DNA from 3 places in the Cronobacter dublinensis subsp. dublinensis LMG 23823 genome. Region 1 is predicted to be linked to each of the others. Evidence: predicted binding sites of a transcription regulator. Region 1 holds the regulator's gene; each other region holds the start of a gene.

Region 1 (7,132 bases):
GCACGTATCAGGGCGCGGAAGCGGGCGCGAATATTGACTACGGCGATGCGGGCGCGCTGAGTTTTTCTTACATGTGGACCAACGAATACAAGTCGCCGTGGCATCTGGAGATGGACAAGTTCCGGCAGAACGACAGAACCACCCGCGTGGATTATCTCCACTCCATCGGCGCGAAATATGATTTTAAAAATTCGCTGGTGCTGGAAGCGGCGTTCGGCCAGGCGCAGGGCTATGTCGATCAGTACTTCGCCAAAGCGAGTTACAGCTTCCCGCTTGCCGGAAACCCGCTCGCCACCAGCTATCAGTTCTACGGCGCGCGCGATAAAGCCAGCCGCGGCACCATTAATGATATTTACGACGGCACCGCGTGGCTCCAGGCGCTGACGTTTGGCTATAAGGTCGGTCCGGTCGATCTGCGTCTTGAAGGCACCTGGGTGCGCGCCGAAGGGCAACAGGGCTATTTCCTGCAACGCATGACGCCGACGTATGCCTCCTCCAACGGACGGCTCGATATCTGGTGGGATAACCGCTCGGATTTTAACGCTGACGATGAAAAAGCCGTGTTCTTCGGCGCAATGTATGACCTGAAAAACTGGAATTTGCCGGGCTTCGCGCTGGGCGCCTCTTACGTTTACGCGTGGGATGCGAAGCCCTCAACGCTTCCCACGACCGACGGCTACTACGACGCCGACTACCGCCTGAAAGAGTCCGCGTACAGTCTGGACGCGGTTTACACCCTGCAGGACGGTCGCGCCAAAGGCACGATGTTCAAACTGCATTTCACGCAATACGACAATCATTCCGACATCCCGAGCTACGGCGGCGGTTACGGCAACATCTTCCAGGACGAGCGCGACGTGAAATTTATCATCACGGCGCCGTTTACGATTTTCTGATTGCGCAGGGGCGCGCGCAGCGCCTTACATCAAGGGCAGTGAAAGGACGAAATGATGAAAAATCTACAGATCAGTATGTTAGCGGGCGCGCTGATGGGCGTCTTTACGGGCACCAGCGCGCAGGCGTCAACGGCCGATCACATCAGCCAGTTTGGGCTCAACTACGCTATCACCGATAATCACGCGGCGCAGCGCGGTATCGACTGTGCGGCGCTCGGCGCCGACTGGGCTTCCTGCAATAAAGCGGTTATCACGCTCACCAATCCGGGCGAGGCGGTGACCGATAAAAACTGGACTATCTGGTTTCACAGCATTCGCCAGATCCTCAAAGTCGATAACGATCAGTTTAAGGTGACCCATGTGATGGGCGATCTCCATAAGCTTGAACCGACGGACAAATTCACCGGCTTCCCGGCCAACGCCTCGGTGGAGATCCCAATCGTCAATGAATACTGGCAGCTGTTTATCACCGATGTGCTGCCGCGCTGGTACGTCACCGCAGACGACGGCGCGCCGAAGGTCATCGCCAGCACCGATACCGAAACCCTGACGGATTTCGTCAGCCCGTTGAAGGACCAGTGGAAACGCACCCCGGAGGATAAAAATATTTTAATGACCGCCGGGGCGCGCTTTGACAAAAACAGCGACGTCAAAATACTCAACGCCGGGAGCCTGCGCGGGCAGATTATCCCTACGCCTCGCCAGGTAAGGCTGCACGGGCAGGACGTCTCTCTCGAAAAGGGCGTGCAGCTTGATCTCGCCGCGCTTGATAACGCGTCACAGGAGGCTATCAATGCGCGCTTCGCGCTGTTGGGGGTGAAAACGGGCGTGGGTTATCCGGTACGCACGGCCATCGCGACGCGCGCGTTTAGCGGTAAAGAGGCGGTATCCGGGGCGTATCAACTGCATATCGGTCCGAAAGAGGCGGTGATTACCGGTTACGATCGGGCGGGCGTGTTTTATGGTTTGCAGTCGCTGCTGTCGCTTATCCCGGCGGAGGGCGCGCAGCGTATCGCGACGCTCGACGCGCAGGACGCGCCGCGGTTTGACTATCGCGGCATCCACCTTGATGTGGGGCGTAACTTTCACACCAAAGCCGCCGTACTGCGCCTGCTCGATCAGATGGCGGCCTATAAGCTGAATAAATTCCACTTTCATTTAAGTGATGACGAAGGCTGGCGTATCGAGATCCCGGGGCTGCCGGAGCTTACTGAGATCGGCGGAAAACGCTGCCACGATCTGAGCGAAAAAACCTGCCTGCTGCCGCAGCTCGGCTCCGGGCCGGACACGAACAATAACGGCAGCGGCTATTTCACCCGCGCCGATTATATCGACATCGTGAAATACGCCGCGGCGCGCCAGATTGAGGTCATCCCGGAAATAGACATGCCAGCCCACGCCCGTGCGGCGGTGATCGCGATGGAGGCACGCTACGATCGGCTGGCGAAGGCGGGTAAACCCGACGAGGCGAATGCGTACCGCCTGCTCGACCCGCAGGATACGTCGGTCACCACCGGCGTGCAGTATTACAACCGCACCGGCTACCTCAACCCATGCCTCGACGCTTCGCGCCGTTTTGTGGACAAAGTCATCAGCGAAATTCAGCAGATGCACCGGGAGGCCGGGCAGCCGCTCACGACCTGGCATTTTGGCGGCGATGAGGCGAAAAATATCTACCTTGGCACCGGTTACACCGATAAAACGAAACCGGAAGCCGGGAAGGGGATTATCGATAAAGGTCGCCAGGATAAGCCCTGGGCGCGCTCGCCGGTGTGTCAGAAGATGGTGCAGGACGGCGTGGTCGCCGATGTCGAACATCTCTCCAGCTACTTTGGCGTTGAGGTCAGCAAGCTTGTGAAAGCGCACGGCATCGACACCATGCAGGCCTGGCAGGATGGCCTCAAGGATGCGAAAGACGCCGGCGCCTTTGCGACCTCGCACGTTAACGTGAACTTCTGGGACACCCTTTACTGGGGCGGTTTTGACAGCGTCAACGACTGGGCGAATAAAGGTTTCCGTGTGGTGGTTTCTAACCCGGATTATGTCTACCTGGATTTCCCGAACGAAGTGAATCCGGCGGAGAGCGGCTACTACTGGGGCACGCGTTTCAGCGATGAGCGGAAGATTTTCAGCTTCGCGCCGGATAACCTGCCGCAGAACGCCGAGACATCGGTCGATCGCGACGGCAACACGTTCAGCGCCAAATCCGACAAGCCCTGGCCGGGCGCGTATGGCCTCTCGGCGCAGCTCTGGAGCGAAGTGGTGCGCACCGATAAACAGATGGAGTACATGATGTACCCACGTCTGCTGGCCGTTGCGGAGCGCGCCTGGCACCGCGCCGCCTGGGAACAGGATTATCAGGCGGGCCGCGAGTATAAAGGCGGTGAAACGCATCAGGTTGACGTGAAAGCGCTGCAACGAGACTGGACGCGCTTTGCGAATCTGCTCGGCAGCCGCGAATTGCCGAAGCTTGAAAAAGCAGGCGTGCAGTTCCGTCTGCCGGTGCCCGGCGCGCGCATTAACGCAGGCGTATTGCAGATGAACACCAGCCTGCCTGGCGTGACGGTAGAGTATTCCACCGATGGCGGCGCGCGCTGGCAGCGCTATGACGCCGCGCAACCGCCGGGCGTCACGGGCGACGTGCAGGTGCGCAGCGTCAGCCACGACGGCAAACGTTACAGCCGGACGGAGCACCTGCAGCCGTAACGGCATAATAAAAAAGCCAGCCTCCGGGCTGGCTTTTAGGTTTATCGGGGCGGCGTATTACGGCGCGTCAGGCAGGGAATGCACGGCTAGCAGCTTACCTTTACTGATTTCAATATGTTTCGCGCTGCGCAACTGAGAAAGGGTTTTCATTACCATACTGCGGGAAAGATTGGTTTTTTTAACAATATAATCTGCGACGTTAATCCGGTTACGCATAAACTCATCCATCGCGGCCAGACATTCGATATTGGCTTTAATCATACTAAAGCTGTTTCTGCCGAGCATAATCTCTTCGCGATAGCAAAGCATATTAATTATCCATGAGGACAAAACCAGGAGATGTAACTGGCAGTGATTTTTTTCAATTTCCTGCATGAAATAATCAAAAGGAATTAACTGATAATGACATTCTGAATCCGCCTGTAATTTTGCGAATTGGGATTTACCTAAATTTCTGGCCAGGCCCAGTACCGACGGGGCGCTGCTTTTTTCCAGCAGCAGCCGGTCGCTCTGGCGCATCAGCGAGAACTGACCGCCGCGTATGATACAGATTTCCCCGTCCCGCAGCGGGATCAGCGTATTTTTCTCCGCACGAGACCAGTTACCGTAACTATTGAAAATATCAGCAATGCGATAAATCTCAGCAAGGGGTTTGGAGGGTAATACCATATTGGTTACCTTGTTTAAAATAAAATTATGTCGTTGCTGTATCTTAATGGATGCTTTTTTATTGCTGCAATAAGGGGCAGGGAAGAGGAAATGAACAATCGTGATAATTCGTTGCCTAACTGATTGACCGGTAAAGACATTTATCTTTTCTGAATTTCAATTTAATAAAATAGATATGGTTTAATTAAGCATTGTACGCTGTATTAAAATACGCAGCGCAGTGTTTTTTATCTAAAATAGTACAGCTGTATTTTCAGTCTCTGGTTTTCAGACAATAAAAAAGCCGACACAGGTCGGCTTTGGAGCAGGCGGTATGACGAGCGTTATTTCTCGCCGACCTCGTGCGCGTGTTCGTTTTCGCGGCAGTCGCCATCGGCACAGTGACCGTACAGATAGAGGCTGTGGTTAGTCAGGCGGATGCCGTGACGCGTCGCGATTTCACGCTGACGAGCTTCAATAGATTCATCGCTGAATTCGATCACTTTGCCGCAATCGAGGCAGATCAGGTGATCGTGATGATGCTGTTGCGTCAGCTCGAAAACGGATTTACCGCCTTCGAAGTTGTGACGGGTGACAATGCCGGCATCGTCGAACTGGTTCAGTACGCGATAGACCGTGGCAAGGCCAATCTCTTCACCCATGTCAATCAGACGCTTATAAAGGTCTTCCGCACTGACATGATGATTGACCGGTTCCTGCAGCACTTCGAGGATTTTTAATCGAGGAAGCGTGACTTTCAGGCCGGCCTTCTTTAATGCGGTATTGTTGTCAGTCATGCGGAATCTGTCCTGTTGCTTAACGACTCGTCCCGAAAGGGAGCGATACATCGGATACGCCGAAGATGAATGCGTCTCATTATAGAACTGACATGCCTAAATGAAAACCGCAAGCACCCGGCAAAAAAGAGCTTAAAAATCGTGGACCCGCCAGCGTTTTTAACGTGAAGGCCTGATAATTAAGGAAGCCATTGTACAGCGTAGTGAGGGAAAGTTAAAAATTTGTAGCAATTATTTTCATTGCTTTTATCTATCAACCGGCGCGGACGGCCGCCCGCGCCGTTTATCATCAGGCGTTGATGATTTCCTGCAGGTGCAGCTCTTCAGAAACCTGCTTCACCCACTTCTCAACGCGTTCTGCGGTGAGCTCCGGCTGGCGATCTTCGTCAATCGCGAGGCCGACGAAGTGATCGTCATCCGCCAGACCTTTGGACGCTTCGAAGTGATAACCTTCGGTCGGCCAGTGGCCAACGATAGTCGCGCCGCGCGGCTCGATAATATCGCGAATGGTGCCCAGCGCGTCGCAGAAGTATTCCGCGTAATCTTCCTGGTCGCCGCAGCCGAACAGCGCAACCAGCTTACCGTTGAAGTCAATTTCTTCCAGCGTCGGGAAAAAGTCGTCCCAGTCGCACTGCGCTTCACCGTAGTACCAGGTCGGGATGCCAAGCAGAAGAATATCGAACGCTTCCAGATCCTCTTTGCTGCTTTTAGCAATGTCATGCACTTCAGCAACGTCTTTCCCGAGCTGTTTCTGGATAATTTTTGCGATATTTTCGGTGTTGCCGGTGTCGCTGCCGAAAAAGATGCCTACGATTGCCATAAGAAGAATAACCTCTTGAATCTAAATGTGATGGTGCTGGCATAACGCCCACAGATAGGGCAATCATAGCAGAACAGGCGAAGGTGCGGAAACGGTATCAGGCGCCGGGTGCACTCTCTGCTACATTGCCCCGTCCTTTTGGGTAAAATTCAGACCAGACCTTACTCCTGCAAGGCCTGCAGCTGAGCGAGGAGCATGGCTTCAATCAGCTCGCTGCGGCTGATATTACGCGCCTGCGCCAGATGATTCAGCGCGTCCACGGCGTCGGCGTTCAGCTTCAGCTCCACGCGCTTAAGCCCGCGAACTTTGTCGCGCTTAAGCTGGTTGCGCTTATTGATGCGCAGCTGTTCATCTCGCGACAGCGGATTGGTTTTCGGTCTGCCCGGACGGCGTTCATCCGCGAAGAGATCGAGCGTTGTGCGGTCCGTTTGTTCTTTTGCCATGGTATGAGTATAGACAGGGGAAACAGGCTGTCGGGGCGGTCCCGACGGTATTTCAGCGCGCCATCATACATGAGGCAGCGAAGCGCGCCAACGCATCCGGCGCGCGACGGCGCCGGTCGGTCTGTTTTTAATCAGTTTCCAGGAAACGACGGATAGCGCGTACCACCGCCTGCGGTTTTTCGGCATGAACCCAGTGACCGGCCCCCGCGATAACGTGCGCGCGGGCCTGCGGGAATTGCGCCAGCAGCGCCTCGCGGTGCGCTTCTTCCACATAAGGCGACGCGCCGCCGCGAATAAACAGCGCCGGGCCGTGCCAGGCGGGGATCGCCTGCCAGCCGACGATATGCGCATACTGCTCCCACAGCACCGGCACGTTAAAGCGCCACTCGCCGTCGACAAACGACTTCAGCAGAAACTGAATCACGCCTTCTTCCGCGATATGCTGGCGCATGATTTCCGCTGCCTGCTGGCGGGAGGTCGCGCCCGCATCGCTCACCGCGTTAACGGCCGCGAATATCTCGTCGTGGCGGCGCACCTGATAATCCACCGGCGCGATATCAATCGCCACCAGCTTTTCGATGCGCTCCGGGGCAAGCGCGGTGACGGCCATCGCCGCTTTGCCGCCCATCGAGTGACCGATAAGAATCACCTTATTCAGTCCCAGCGAATCCAGCGTGTCGAGAATATCCTGCGCCATCGCCGGGTAATCCATCGCCTCGCTACGCGCAGAAAGGCCGTGGTTGCGTAAATCGACCTGCACGATGTCATTATCCTGCACCAGGTCGCGGGCCAGCACGCCGAGGTTATCGAGACTCCCGAACA
Region 2 (7,132 bases), 1.9 Mb from region 1:
TCATGTCCAAGCAGCAGGTTTTCTATCTCTTCGGCGGCGATCTTCTCGCCGCCGCGGTTGATCTGATCTTTCTCGCGGCCCTGAACGGTGATGTAGCCGTGTTCGTCAATCGCTATCAGATCGCCGGAGCAGTAAAACCCGTTGTCGTCAAAGGCGCTGGCGTTGTGCGCCGGGCTGTTGTAGTAGCCCCGGAAGGTGTACGGGCCGCGCGTCATCAGGCGCCCCACCTGGCCGCGCGGCAGCGGATTGCCATCTTCATCGGCCACCCAGACTTCATCGTCCGGGCTCATCGGACAGCCCTGGGTCGTGAAAATGCGCGCATCCGGGTCGTCAAGGCGGGTGTAGTTCACCAGCCCCTCGGCCATGCCGAACACCTGCTGAAGCTGGCAGCCGATCTCCGCCGGAATACGCGCGGCGAGCGTGTCGGAGAGCCGCGCGCCACCGACCTGCAGGAGCTTAAGCGACGCCAGCGCGCGATTGGTGCCCCACTCCTGAATGGCCTGCAGCCAGAGGCTGACGGCGGGCGGCACCAGCGCGGTGACGTTAATCTGGTGCTGTTCAATCAGCGGGAAGCAGAGCGTCGCGCTTGGGTCGCGCGCCAGCACCACGCAGCCTTCGGCGAAAAACACGCCGAGCGCGCCGGGCGAGCTTAACGGGTAGTTATGGGCGGCGGGCAGCGCGCAGAGATAGCGCGTCTCGCGGCTGAAGGCGCAGAGCTCTGTGCTGCGGCGGATGCTGTAGTAGTAGTCGTTGTGCGTGCGCGGAATAAGCTTCGGCGTGCCGGTGCTGCCGCCGGAGAGCTGGAAAAACGCCACTTCATCGGCGGCAGATGGCGCGGGTGTGAAACCGGCCTGCGGCTCGGCGATAAGCGCCTCCAGGGTATCGCCGCGCAGCAGCGTCAGGCGCAGCGTTGGCGTTTTCGCGGCCAGCGCGTCGGCGTAAGCGTCATCGGCAAAGAGCGCGTGCTCGCGGTCGGCAATGAGCAGCGCGGGCGCAATCTGGCGCGCGTAGGCGTCAAGCTCGGTGCGCTGATGGCTGAAGAGCGCATTGACCGGCGCGACGCCGATTTTCAAGAGCGCGAAGAAGACAATGTAAAACTCCGCCACGTTGCCAAGCTGCACCAGCGCGGTGTCGCCGTTTTTCAGGCCACGGCGCGACAGCGCGCCCGCAAGCCGCTTGGAGGCAGCGTCCAGTTCGCGATAGCTGAAGCGGCGCTCGCCGTCGATAACCGCGGTCGCGGCGCTCTGCGCGTGGCGGCTCACAATATCGGTGAGCGGCAGGTCGAGCCAGTAGCCTTTGGCGCGGTAGCGCGCGGCGAAATCATCCGGCCAGCGGGTATAAGGAATAGTCATGCGCAGCCCTCAGTGAAGCCCTAAAACGTGAAGCATGGTGGAGAGTTTGGTGCCGGTTTCGCGCCACTCCGAAAGCGGGTCGGACGCCGGGACAATGCCCGCGCCCGCGAACAGCCGGACCTGATTGCCGCACAGCCGCGCACAGCGGATGGTCACCACCCACTCGCCGTTGCCCTCGGCATCACACCAGCCGACGATGCCGCCGAACAGCTCGCGATCGAACGGCTCCAGTTCGGCGATAGACGCTTTCGCCGCCTCGTGCGGGAAGCCGCTTAGCGCGGGCGTCGGGTGCAACAGGCAGGCGAGCGACAGCGCGTTATCGTCCGCAAAGCGCGTCTCGCCCTCGACCGGCGTCGCGAGATGCCAGAGCGTCGGCGTGGTGATAAGCTCCGGCGCGCCCGGCATCGCCAGGCGATGGCTGCGCGGCACGAGGAGGTCGCGCATCGCCTGCGTCACCAGTTCATGCTCGTGCCGGTCTTTGGCGGAGCAAAGCAGCGCCTGCCCGGCCGCGTTATCCTCACGCGCGTCGGCGTGGCGGCGCGCGGAGCCCGCCAGCGGCAGCGAGCTGAACGTATTGCCATCTTTGCGCAGCAGCAGTTCCGGGCTCGCGCCAAGCAGCGTGCCACCATCCGGCAGCGGCACGTGGAAGTTAAAGCTCGCGGGGTTTTGCGCCACCAGCCGCGCCAGCAACGCGAGGCTGTCCGGCGGTGTGTCGGTGGTAAGGTCGATAAGCCGGGAGAGCACGATTTTGCTCACCTCAGGCGTGTCGGTCAGCGCGGCGGCGCGCGCCACCATCGCCATAAACGCCTCCTGCTCCGGGAGTTCTGTACGGCTTTTCACGCGCGGCGCGGCGGCGCGTTCGGGCAGCGCATAACCGGCGGGCGTGAAGTCGCTGCGGCTTTCGGGAATAAACAGCGCGGAAGGCTGGCGGGTGTCGAACGGGATCGCCCCGACCACCATCGGGCGCGCAATGCCGCTACGCCGGGCGCGGTCAAAGGCGTCGCGCAGCGCGGTCTGAAACACACCATGGCGGGCTTCGCCATCTACGGCTGGCGTATCGATCCGCGCGAAACAGCCGCGGGTCGTGAAACTGTGATAAGGCGACATGAAGAAAAAGCTGTCAGATGAAAGGGATGCGGTAGCCTTGCGGCACTCCCCGGCCAGTGACGTGTCCATGCGCTCCTCCTGTACCAAAAAAGAGAACTGATAATTGTTATCATTTGTATTTGGAGGCGTAACCTAAGGCGAAATGGCGGGCATGTCAACCGCAGAGGCGAATTCAGGGCGGCGGCGTCGCTTGCATCCCGTCGACAAATGGTGAAAATGAGAAGCATTATTAACTCTTCTGACAGGATATGTTGTCGTGACGTTCACTTTCTCCCTGCGCGCCATACTCGCCGCCAGCCTGCTGGTTTTAGGAATTTCCTCACTTTCACAGGCGGCGGACTGGCCGCGCCAGATAACCGACAGCCGCGGCGTGCAGACGCTTGATAAAGCGCCGCAGCGTATTGTCTCGACCAGCGTCACGCTGACCGGGTCGCTGCTGGCGATTGACGCGCCGGTCGTGGCGAGCGGCGCCACCTCGCCGGGCAACCGCGTCGCCGACGGCCAGGGGTTCCTGCGCCAGTGGGGAGAAGTGGCGAAAGCGCGTCACGTAGAACGGCTGTATATCGGCGAGCCGAACGCCGAAGCCGTGGCCGCGCAGATGCCGGATCTCATTCTGGTCAGCGCCACCGGCGGCGATTCCGCGCTGGCGCTCTATGAGCAGTTTTCCGCTATCGCCCCGACGCTTGTGATTAATTACGACGACAAAAGCTGGCAGCAATTGTTAACCCAGCTTGGCGAGATCACCGGCCATGAGAAACAGGCGGCCGCGCGCATCGCGCAGTTTGATAAACAGCTCGCGCAGGCGAAAACGCACATGGCACTGCCGCCGCAGCCCGTGAGCGCGCTGGTCTATAACCCGGCGGCGCACGGCGCGAATCTCTGGACCGCAGATTCGGCGCAGGGAAAACTGCTCGGCCAGCTCGGCTTTACGCTCGCGCCACCGCCCGCCGCGCACGGCCTGACCAGCATGGGCAAACGCCACGATATCATTCAGCTCGGCGGGGAGACGCTGGCGGCAGGGCTTAACGGCGAGACGCTGCTGTTGTTCGCGGGCGATGATAACGACGCGGCGGCGCTAATGCGCGATCCGCTGCTGGCGCATCTTCCGGCAGTGCAGCACAAACGGGTCTACGCGCTTGGCACCGAAACCTTCCGTCTCGACTACTACAGCGCCAGCCTGCTGCTGAAGAGGCTTGAGACGCTGTTTAAAGCATAAAAAAGGGGCCGCCTGGCCCCTTTTTGTTACGCCTGCGCCGGTGGCGGCGGGGCCTGACGCAGACGACGCAGCTCGCTAAAGAGCAGCGTCAATACGATAGCGATAACCGCGAGCCCCAGCCCGCCCGCGCTCGCGGAGCTGACCGGCGAGAGCAGCGCGCCCATGCCGCCCAGCAGCGCCGCGCCGATGGCGTCGCCCGTGACGTTTTGCGCGGTCCACAGTCCGTTAATGCGCCCGAGCATGTGATCCGGCGTCTGAAGCTGAATAAGCTGGTATTGAATCAGCGAGCTGATGCCGCTCAGGTAGCCGAACAGCGCCAGGCAGACAAATGCCAGCGGCCACCAGGGCATCAGACTGAACACGCCAACCGCCGCCAGCCCCAGCACCGAGGCGATAAGCATCGTGCGGCCGGGACGAAGGGAGTGCGCCAGCCCGCCGCTGGTAAGCGCGCCCAGCGCCGCGCCGAGCGGCACGGCGGCGTAAAGCACACCGATTTCACCGCTCGCCATCTGCCAGTGACTGGCCAGCGCCGGATAAAGCACGCGCACCGCGCTCGCCATCGTCAGCAGCGCGCCGATGAGCGCCACGCCGCCGACGATCGGGCTTGCGACAAGAAATCGCAGGCCGTCCGCCAGCGCGCGCAGCGGGTGCTGGCGCTGCATCTGCGGCGCGGGCAGCGCCGGGAGCGTAAGCAGAGGCAGGAGCGTCAGAAACGTGCCGAGCGCCGCCAGCGCGTAGTTCCAGGCCACACCGCCCCAGGCGAGCAGCATCCCGCCGAGCAGCGGCGAAATCACCGACCCGAGCCGTACCGTCAGCATGGTGATAGCCCCCGCCTGCATCAGATTTTCCCGTCCGACGATGGCGGGCGTCGCCGCCAGTAGCGCGGTCACGCCGATCGCCCCGAAAAAGCCGTCCCACAGTCCGAGCAGATAGATGGCGGTCACCGACGGCGCGGGCAGCATGGCGTTGACCCACAGCCCGATAAACCCGACGCCGCAGGTGGAGCGCGCCAGCAGAATGAGCTTTTTGCGCTCGTGGCGGTCAGCCAGCACGCCGCCGGTCATCAGCCCGATAAACATCGCAGCGCCGGTGAGCGTCACCGCGAGACCGACCTGAAAGGTCGAACCGGTGAGCGTCTGGATCTGTACCGGCACCGCCACGCCGAGCAGGCCGAGGCCGAGAATGGAAATAAACCGCGCCAGAAAGACGGCACGATAAGCGGGATGCGTTTTCAATAACGAGAGATTAAGCAGCAGCGAATGTCGGTTCATTACAGGGCCTTAACGCGAATTTTCCTTGCCGGATAACGGGACGGCCATGCTAACATAGCCAGATAAGAGTGATAATAACTATCATTATCGGTTCCAGGGTGTGCGTTATGTCGGCCTCTCGCTGTTCCACCAGGATGGTTGTCCTGCTGTGTCTCTTTTTATTGCTGCTGCTGATGGTCGCCTTCAGTCTGCTGGCGGGTGCCAAATCCCTGCCCTTTTCTCTCGTCATGAACGCGCTGACCGGCACCTGCCGCGGCGCGGACTGCACCATCGTGCTTGACGCCCGTCTGCCGCGGACCCTCGCGGGCCTCGTCGCAGGGCTGTCGCTTGGGCTCGCCGGCGCGCTGATGCAAACCCTGACCCGCAACCCACTGGCCGACCCCGGCCTGCTCGGCGTGAATTCCGGCGCCAGTTTCGCCATTGTGCTCGGCGCGGCGCTGTGGGGCGTGAGCGATCCGCTGGAGATCCTGATGCTGGCGCTGTGCGGCGCGCTGCTGGCGACGCTTGTGGTGGCCTTTACCGGCAGCGCGGGCGGCGGCCAGCTGAGCCCGGTCCGGCTGACGCTCGCGGGCGTCGCGCTGGCGGCGGTGCTGGAAGGGCTCTCGAACGGTATTGCGTTGTTAAACCCGGTGGTTTATGACCAGCTGCGCTTCTGGCAGGCGGGCTCGCTTGATATCCGCACGCTGGTCACACTGAAGGCTATCGCGCCGGTCGTTGCGCTGGGGACGATTATCGCGCTGCTGCTAAGCCGCAGTCTCAACAGCCTGAGCATGGGCAGCGACACCGCCACGGCGCTCGGCAGCCGGGTGGCGCGCACGCAGGCGCTCGGGCTTATCGCTATTACGCTGTTGTGCGCCAGCGCCACCGCCGTGGTCGGCCCCATCGCTTTTATCGGGCTGATGATGCCGCATCTGGCGCGCTGGCTGGTGGGCACAGATCACCGCTGGTCGCTGCCAGTGACGTTGCTCGCCACCCCCTCGCTGCTGTTGCTGGCGGACATCATCGGCCGCCTGATTGTGCCGGGCGAGCTGCGGGTATCGGTGATGAGCGCGTTTATCGGCGCGCCCGCGCTGATTTATCTGGTGCGCCAGCGGCGCGGCGGGGTGGCGTTATGAGGCCGGTACCCCCTCGCCTGTGGTTGTTTTGCCTGCTGACGTTAAGCCTGTGCGCCGGGCTCGGCGTCTGGGCGCTGACGCAGGGCGCGGTGACGCTCGACGCTTCGCAGGTCGTTGAGGCGCTCAGCGGTCACGCGCCGCGCAACGTCTCGCTTATCGTGACCGAATGGCGTCTGCCGCGCGTGACGATGGCGCTGCTGCTGGGCGCGGCGCTCGGCGTGAGCGGCGCGATTTTCCAGTCGCTGATGCGCAACCCCCTGGGCAGCCCGGACGTGATGGGCTTCAATACCGGCGCCTGGAGCGGCGTGCTGGTAGCGATGGTGCTGGCAGGTCAGCATCAGACCGCCATCGCGTTTTCCGCCGTCGCAGGCGGCATGGCGACCGCGTTTATCGTCTGGCTGCTCGCCTGGCGCAACGGCATTGATACCTTCCGCCTGATTATTATCGGCATCGGCGTGCGCGCGATGCTGGTGGCGTTCAACATCTGGCTTTTGCTGCAGGCGTCGCTTGAGACGGCGCTCTCAGCGGGTCTTTGGAACGCGGGTTCGCTGAACGGCATCACCTGGGGGAAAACCCTCCCCGCCGCCCCGCTGTTGCTGCTGGCGTTGCTCGCGAGCGCGCTGCTGGTACGCCGAATGCGGCTTTTAGAGATGGGTGATGACAGCGCCTGCGCGCTCGGGGTGTCGGTGGAGCGCTCGCGTCTGCTGCTGATGCTGACCGGCGTGATCCTGACCGCAGGCGCGACGGCGATGGCCGGGCCGATTTCGTTTATCGCGCTGGTGGCCCCGCATATCGCCCGTCGCGTCAGCGGTACCGCGCGCTTCGGGCTCACCCAGGCGGCGCTGTGCGGCGCGCTGCTGCTGCTGGGCGCCGATCTCTGCGCGCAGTATCTCTTTAAGCCTTACCAGTTACCGGTAGGGACCGTCACCGTCTGTCTGGGCGGGATTTACCTCATCGCCTTGTTGCTACAGGAGTCACGCAAGAGATGACCACAACCTCGCGTTTAACCGGTGAAGCGCTCACGCTGGGCTATGGCGATTTCCGCGTGGCGGAAGGGCTGAATGTGGCCAT
Region 3 (7,132 bases), 980 kb from region 1:
TGCCGGGCTGACCGATAAATTCCGCGTTCACAGTAATCAGCTCGTCGCGCAGAACACCACGGCGCGCTGGCGTACCCTTCACCGTGACGACGTAGCCCGCGTGATGAGCGAAGTGAACATTCGCGATGTCGAACTGCTTTATGTCTGGCGGATCCAGAGCGGCAACGCGCCTGAACTCGCGGATGTCGAAGTAAAAGCCGCCGCCACCTTTTCCAGCTTCAGTTACAGCGTCAGCGAGCCGGAGACCTTTGTCGAACTCGCCTGGAACCACGCCCTGCCCGATCCCTGGCCGCAAAGCCTGTTTCCCCAGCTCGATAAAAACGCCGGCCCGCTTTATCACCAGCTGAGCGCGCTGTAGTCAGCCCGGCTCGCCGTGCCCGCGGCGAGTCTGCGTCAGCGCCCGCACGCCCTGCATCATTGCCTCACACCACACCACGTAATCATGCCCGCCCGACCAGGGATGAAAACTCACCGCATAGCCTTTCTCTTTCAGCACCTGCGCAAATTCTTCGGTGTTGCGGTAAATGCCGCCGTCTGGCCCCTGGGTTTCAAACCTGCCGGCCTGTAGCCAGAAGCGCACCGGCAGGCGCGGCGCGTGTTGATATTCGCGCGTCAACCAGCTCGCGGGCTCGCCTGCGGGCGCCCACCAGTATGAACCGGACAGGCTCAGCACATTGCCGAACGCCGCCGGATAACGCAGCGCCACCCAGGATGCCGCCAGCCCGCCATAGCTGGAGCCGGTGACGATGGTGCGCGGTCCGGGAGACGCGATGCCGCGCGCCCGCAGCCAGGGACGCAGCTCCAGGGCCATCATATCGGCGAAATCGCGATTGGGCGGCAGCTCGTGGCTGCGCCGGGCGAAATCAAGACTGTCGATAAACACGACATTCACGGGCGGCAGACGCCGGTCGGCAATCAGGCGGTCAATGACCGATGCCAGCCGGTAGTCGTCCTGATACGTGTTGCCATCAAACACCATCAGCGTCCAGCGCGCCGCCTGTGACGGGCGATAAATCTGTATATCGCGCCGGTTGCCGAGCCGCGCGCTGTCAAACGTATGGCGCGTCAGCGTCCCGTGCCGTACCTCGCTGAGATCCGCCGCTGCGCCGCACTGACGCATACCGCCGGGCGCCAGCAGCGAATAGCGGTTCCAGCGGTCGTCACGGGCCGGGAGAAATTGCTGCGGGTTAAGCGGGTCCGCCTGCGCGGTCGCGAGGATCGCGCGGCGCTGCTCCCGCGCGCCGCCGTGGGTCTCAGGCACATCCGGCGCGAGCTTGTACTGCATCAGCGTATCGGCAGGCACAACATAGCTGCGAAACCAGACGTCCGACTGCCCGAGGCGGAACAGCGGGTCGTGATCGCCTGCGGGCGAGCCGAGAATAAATACGTTACGGCGCGCGCCGCGCCACAGGAACGTGACGCGCCGGTGGTCATCATCGACCGGCTCCACCAGCGGCGCGCCGCGCAAAGTGATATCACGCCAGAACGCCGTGGTATCGCCGCCCGCCGCGAGATGGCGCGCCAGCTGTTGTAGCGTCGGGCTCACCGGCGCGAGCGATTGCGCGCGATCGAGCGGCACGGTCTCCTGCGCCTGCCAGCGCAGCGACCAGCCCGCGCCCGGTTCACCCTGCAGTATCAGCGTCGATACCTGCCGCGCTGGCAACGCAAAGAGTAGCGAATGCGTACCGTCCGCCGGGCCGCGCGCGATAAGCGTGCGCAGGGGGTGCTGGCGCGCGTCCGTAAGCGCGGCCCGCGTCGCGCCGGTCAGCGTGGCGGCGACGTAGTTTTCTCCCATCACCGGCTGGGTAATACAGGCGCGCCCGCTGGCGTCAAACGTGCCGGTCAGCTGCCCTGACGCACCGCCCGCAAGGCATGATGCCGCCTCGCCCGGCAGCGTACTGACGCCCGCCAGCAGGCTTATCGCTATCGAAATCCGCTTCAACTCGCTGCTCCCTGAAAATTTATTTACAACTTAATGCAAATGGTAATGATTTTCAATATCATCAAGCCGCTTGCAGGCGCGGGGGTGATGCGGGGCATGCTGTCGCCGTCTCGCGCAGGTTAATGATGAAGACAAGGAAAACGACAAGAATGGTCATGAAAAATAAGAAGATAATCACCTTAGGCCTCTTCAGTCTGGCTGCCGGGTGTGGCGCGCAGGCGGCAACGCCCGGCGAAGAGACGATGGTGGTGACCCGTGGCGTGGCGGAAGATCCGCACGCGCCGCTGAAAGGCATGGTCGCAACCAAAACGCGGTCAGCGACAAAAACCAGCGCGGATCTTATTCGCACGCCGCAGTCGGTCTCTGTGGTAACGCGCGATCAGATGGCGGCGCTTGATGCCACCTCGGTATCGCAGGCGCTGCGCTACAGCGCGGGGGCGTTTACCGAATATCGCGGCGGCTCCAACCGCAACGACGAAGTTTTCGTGCGCGGATTCAGCTACGTGCCGAAATTTCTCGACGGCCTGAGCTTCGGCGCGACGGCTGGCTCGCAAACCGGCGTGGTCGATCCGTGGCTGCTGGAGCGCGTCGAACTGGTGCGCGGCCCGGCGTCGGTACTCTTCGGCCAGGTGAACCCCGGCGGGCTTATCAGCATGACCAGCAAGCGCCCTTCCCGTGACGCAGCGCAGCAGGTACAGCTGCGCACCGGCAATCACCGTCTGGCGGAGGGCGCGTTTGACGTCGGCGGCGCGCTGGACGACGAAGGCCACGTGCTGTGGCGGCTCAATGGTCTGGGGCGCGCGCAACACAACGAGGTGGACGATTATAAAGAGTCCCGCGTGGCAATCGCCCCCGCCCTCACCTGGTACGCTAACGATCAGACGCGCTTCACGCTGCTGACGAGCTACCAGAAAGACCCCGACGCCGGTTATCGCAACTTCCTGCCCGCGTACGGCACCGTAAAAGCGACGGAGGACGGGCGCACAATCGCGCGCGATTTCAACGTCAGCGACCCGGATTACAACACGTCGCGTCGCGAACAAACGGCCGTGGGCTACGAGCTGGAGCATCAGCTGAACGACGCGGTAACCCTGCGTCAGAACGCCCGCTACAGTCATATCACGCAGGAGTACCGCTATCTGGTCTATGCCAACAGCGCCGCCGGTTCAACCCTGTTACAGCGCCGCCCGCAGCACGAACAGCGTGACACGAAAGAGTTCGGGCTCGATAACCAGCTGGAGGCGCGGTTTGATACCGCAGCGCTCAGCCATACCCTGCTGACCGGCGTCGATTATAAACAGAGCCGCGACCACCAGCGCCTCGCGCGCGACAGCGGTGCGCGCTATAACCTTGACTGGACCCGCCCCACCTATGGCATCGACATCCGCGACAGCGCGCTGACGGCGGTGACCAGTGAACAGCAGGATCTCGACCAGTTGGGCCTTTATTTACAGGATCAGGTGAGCTGGAACCGCTGGGAGCTGCTGCTCTCGGGCCGCTATGACGCCTCGGAGGTGCGTACCGCCGATCTGCTGCAAAACACCACAACGCAGCAGAATGACAATAAGTTCACCTGGCGCACTGGCCTGCTTTACGCCTTCGACAGCGGTCTTTCACCCTACGTGAGCTACAGCACCTCGTTTGAACCGAACCTGCAAAGCAACCGCGCCGCAGGCACTGCACCGTTCAAACCGATGGAGGGTAAGCAGACCGAAGTGGGCCTGAAATATCAGCCGACCGACAGCGTGCTGATGTCGCTTGCGCTGTACGATTTGAAACAGACAAACGTCGCGACGTACAACAGTACGCTGGGGTATTTCGAAAACGCGGGCGAAGTGGAGTCAAAAGGGGTTGAAACCGAGCTGCACGCCACGCTTGCGGATAACGTGAACCTTATCGCGTCTTACACCTGGACCGATGCCAAAAATGTCAGCACCACCGTCGCGGGCACAGAAGGGAAAACGCCGGCGCGCATTCCGGCGCATATGGCCTCTGCCTTCGCGAGCTACACCCTGCCGGGCGGGCCGTTACGCGGGCTTACCGCAGGCGCAGGCGTGCGCTATATCGGCACCAGCTATGGCGATGCGAAAAACACGTTTAAGGTGCCGTCGGTCGATCTCTATGACGCCATGCTGCGCTACGATCTCGGCACGCTTAACGGTCAGCTGAAAGGCGCGGCGCTGCAGATGAACGTTAACAATCTGGCGGACAAGAAATATGTCTCCGCCTGCGCCTCAGATACCGCCTGCTTCTACGGCGTAGGCCGGACAGTGACAGCCACCGTCAGCTACGCCTGGTAAAACGCTTTATTATGCAAAGCACCGGTCAGGCGGCCCTGCCCGGTGTTTTTTTATGCACTTAAGGGTCGCACTTAAGTTAAATTTTCTTTACCATGCGCCGCCTTCGCGTATCGTTCGGTTTTTATTCAGTCTTGCGGATTGTTGCGCCGGGGCCGTCCGACTTCTCGGTTTAGGAAAAATAATACGCTTTTCGGCTTCAGGTTCTACTTAATGGCAATGCGATGATTATTGCAGAACGCAGTAATGAAGAGGATATCGTTAACCGCGCAATTAAATCAGCCAAAAAATCAGCAATAACTGATTAGCAAAAATAAACTTTCTTTACTCATACTGCCATAACTGGATATTTCCGGGCAAAACCTTACCGAATTGCCGCTACAATTAGCGGGTACGCATCAGTGAAGGGATGCACACGCCGTTGTAGTCACTAAAACCATTATGGAGGGTAGAATGACCTGGCGGGTTGTTGATTCTGTCGTAAGCACCGAGACCAATTCTGTATTTTCGTTAATTTCTTCGCAACAATCAATCAAACTTATTCTGTGGTATAAAGCCACATTTTATTTATCACCCGGCGACAGATTATCAATTTGTGGCGACACGGTAGCCGTCAATAATAATGCCGTTCAGCTCACGCTCTATCGCACCACGCTTTATAACGCCCGGTTCTGGCAAACCATCGTCAAGAGTAATACCCACTGTCCCGGCAATCATCAGCAAAGCGTTACCCGCTGTCTCTTCCGGCGCAGATGCAACGTGCTGTATTGCCCGTTTCAGCGGCATTAATGCCGTCAGGCGTTTCGCATGGCATTTTCCCTTCTGGCATGGGAAAATCCTGCACGGACACGCCGCCGGTTGACGACGTGATAACATTATTTTCCCTCCCGATAAGGAATGCGCGTCCGTGAAATCTCTGCTGAAAACCGTCCTGCTGGCGGTGGCATTAAATCCGCTTTACGCCCAGGCCGACGATATTACCCGCAGCGCGGCGGCGGACGCCTGTCTTAAACAGGCGGGTGAAAAGAGCGCCGACTGCCTGGAAGCCGCCGGCCTCGCGTCCGACAATAAGCTAAAAGAAATGTTTAACGCCAAAATCACGGCGCTGCAAAATTTCGATTATACCCGCTGGCCGCAGGGCGACGAGGCGCGGCGCACGGAAATGGTCGAGGCGTTGCAGGCAAGCCAGCAGCAGTGGACTGCAGCGCGGGACGCCTTCTGTACGGCGGCGAGCGCCTCTGCGGCAGGCACGCCCTGGCTTGCTGCCCATGCGCTAAGCTGCGTTATCAATATGAACCAGCGTCGTATTGAAGAACTGACGCTTATTCAGCCTGAGCCTGAGCCTGAGCCTGAGAAATAATAAGGTGGGAAGCTCCGGCTCCGCACGGAGCCGGATGTTCATGATGACGGCGTTAATGCTTAAGAATATACATCGTGCGGCTGTAGGCGACGTCTTCCGGGTTATTAATGGGATACCCTTTCAGCCACGGCTTAATTAAGCGGCCATTGGTGTACTGATAAATCGGCGCGATCGGCGCCTGGGTAGCGATAATACGCTCGGCGCTGTTGTAATCGTCGTTGCGCGCTTTAGCGGAGGTCTCCTGCGCGGCCTGTTGCAGCACTTTGTCGTAATCCGGGTTGTTAAAGCGCGAAATATTACCGCTGTGGGTCGATGTCAGGAGCGAAAGAAACGTCGAGGGCTCGTTATAATCACCCACCCACGAGGCGCGGATCACATCGAAATTCCCCGTGTTGCGGCTGTCGATATAAGTTTTCCACTCCTGGTTTTTCAGCTTCACTTCCACGCCAAGATTCTTTTTCCACATCGACGCTACCGCAATAGCAATCTTCTGGTGGTTTTCCGAGGTGTTATACAGCAGCGTCAGGTTGAGCGGGCGCGACGGGCCATAGCCGGCCGCCTGCAACAGCGTCTTCGCCTGGGCGTTCAGCTCCTGCTGGCTCATCTGTTGCCACTCCGACGGCGCGGGCGTAAAGCCTGCGGTTACATCCGGCGTAAAGCGCCAGGCCGGTTTTTCGCCGGTGCCGAGCACTTTTTCCGCCATTAAGCGGCGATCGATGGTCATGCTGAGCGCGAGACGCACACGGGCGTCCGCCGTCGGCCCTTTCTGGGTGTTGAACGCGTAATAATAGGTGCCGAGCTGCGGCGGCGTATAGACCTGGCCTGGGATCTCTTTTTTCAGTTTCTGATAGAGATTTTTCGGGAAGGACTCGGTGATGTCGATATCGTTCGCCAGATAACGTTTGGTCGCCGCGGACTCCTGATTCACCGGTAAAAACGTCACCTGCGTCAGCACGGTTTTCGCGTTATCCCAGTAGTGGCTGTTCGGCGTCAGCACCAGCTTTTCGTTCACCACGCGGTCTTTGAGCGTGAACGCGCCGTTGCCCACCAGCTTGCCAGGGCGCGTCCAGTCGCCGCCCTGCTCTACGTTTGCTTTCTGCACCGGATAGAGCGCCGCGTTGGCCGCGAGGCTTGGGAACCACGGCAGCGGTTTATCGAGCGACACTTTCAGCGTGCGCGCATCCACCGCGCTGACGCCAAGCGCCGAGGGCGGCTGCTTGCCGTCGATAATCTCCTGCGCGTGCGCCATGCCCGCCAGCGCGAAGAACCACGCAAAGGGCGAGGTGGTTTTCGGGTCGACCATACGCTGCCAGCTGTAGACGAAATCCTGCGCCGTCACCGGCGTGCCGTCCGACCAGGCAGCGTTATCGCGAAGCTTAAACGTCCAGATGCGGTTATCGCTGGTCTGCCATTCGGTGGCGACACCCGGCACCAGCTCGCCTTTATCGTTCTGATTCACCAGCCCTTCAAAGAGATCGCGCAGCACCTGTATTTCCGGCAGCCCCACCGCTTTCGCCGGATCCAGCGAGGCGG

Evidence for each region. The regulator Fur, encoded in region 1, represses iron uptake genes when iron is present. The targets are predictions, from matches to a motif close to ATAATAATGAGAACNACTATCAA.
Region 2: the regulator Fur is predicted to act here: its motif matches at 2,556-2,578, upstream of fepB (Fe2+-enterobactin ABC transporter substrate-binding protein).
Region 3: the regulator Fur is predicted to act here: its motif matches at 1,976-1,998, upstream of AFK67_RS10600 (TonB-dependent siderophore receptor).

What each region holds. Positions count from the first base shown of each region.
Region 1 is NZ_CP012266.1:1,347,505-1,354,636, forward strand. It holds gene chiP (chitoporin ChiP) at 1-896, shown strand, start outside; gene AFK67_RS06175 (beta-N-acetylhexosaminidase) at 951-3,602, shown strand; gene AFK67_RS06180 (helix-turn-helix domain-containing protein) at 3,660-4,271, opposite strand; gene fur (ferric iron uptake transcriptional regulator) at 4,595-5,047, opposite strand; gene fldA (flavodoxin FldA) at 5,337-5,867, opposite strand; gene ybfE (LexA regulated protein) at 6,029-6,310, opposite strand; gene ybfF (esterase) at 6,438-7,132, opposite strand, start outside.
Region 2 is NZ_CP012266.1:3,229,841-3,236,972, forward strand. It holds gene AFK67_RS22940 ((2,3-dihydroxybenzoyl)adenylate synthase) at 1-1,352, opposite strand, end outside; gene entC (isochorismate synthase EntC) at 1,362-2,528, opposite strand; gene fepB (Fe2+-enterobactin ABC transporter substrate-binding protein) at 2,734-3,675, shown strand; gene entS (enterobactin transporter EntS) at 3,702-4,946, opposite strand; gene fepD (Fe(3+)-siderophore ABC transporter permease) at 5,054-6,061, shown strand; gene fepG (iron-enterobactin ABC transporter permease) at 6,058-7,050, shown strand; gene fepC (iron-enterobactin ABC transporter ATP-binding protein) at 7,047-7,132, shown strand, end outside.
Region 3 is NZ_CP012266.1:2,327,689-2,334,820, forward strand. It holds gene AFK67_RS10590 (hypothetical protein) at 1-358, shown strand, start outside; gene AFK67_RS10595 (alpha/beta hydrolase-fold protein) at 359-1,942, opposite strand; gene AFK67_RS10600 (TonB-dependent siderophore receptor) at 2,092-4,242, shown strand; gene iraM (anti-adapter protein IraM) at 4,693-5,028, shown strand; gene AFK67_RS10610 (lysozyme inhibitor LprI family protein) at 5,147-5,599, shown strand; gene AFK67_RS10615 (peptide ABC transporter substrate-binding protein) at 5,652-7,132, opposite strand, start outside.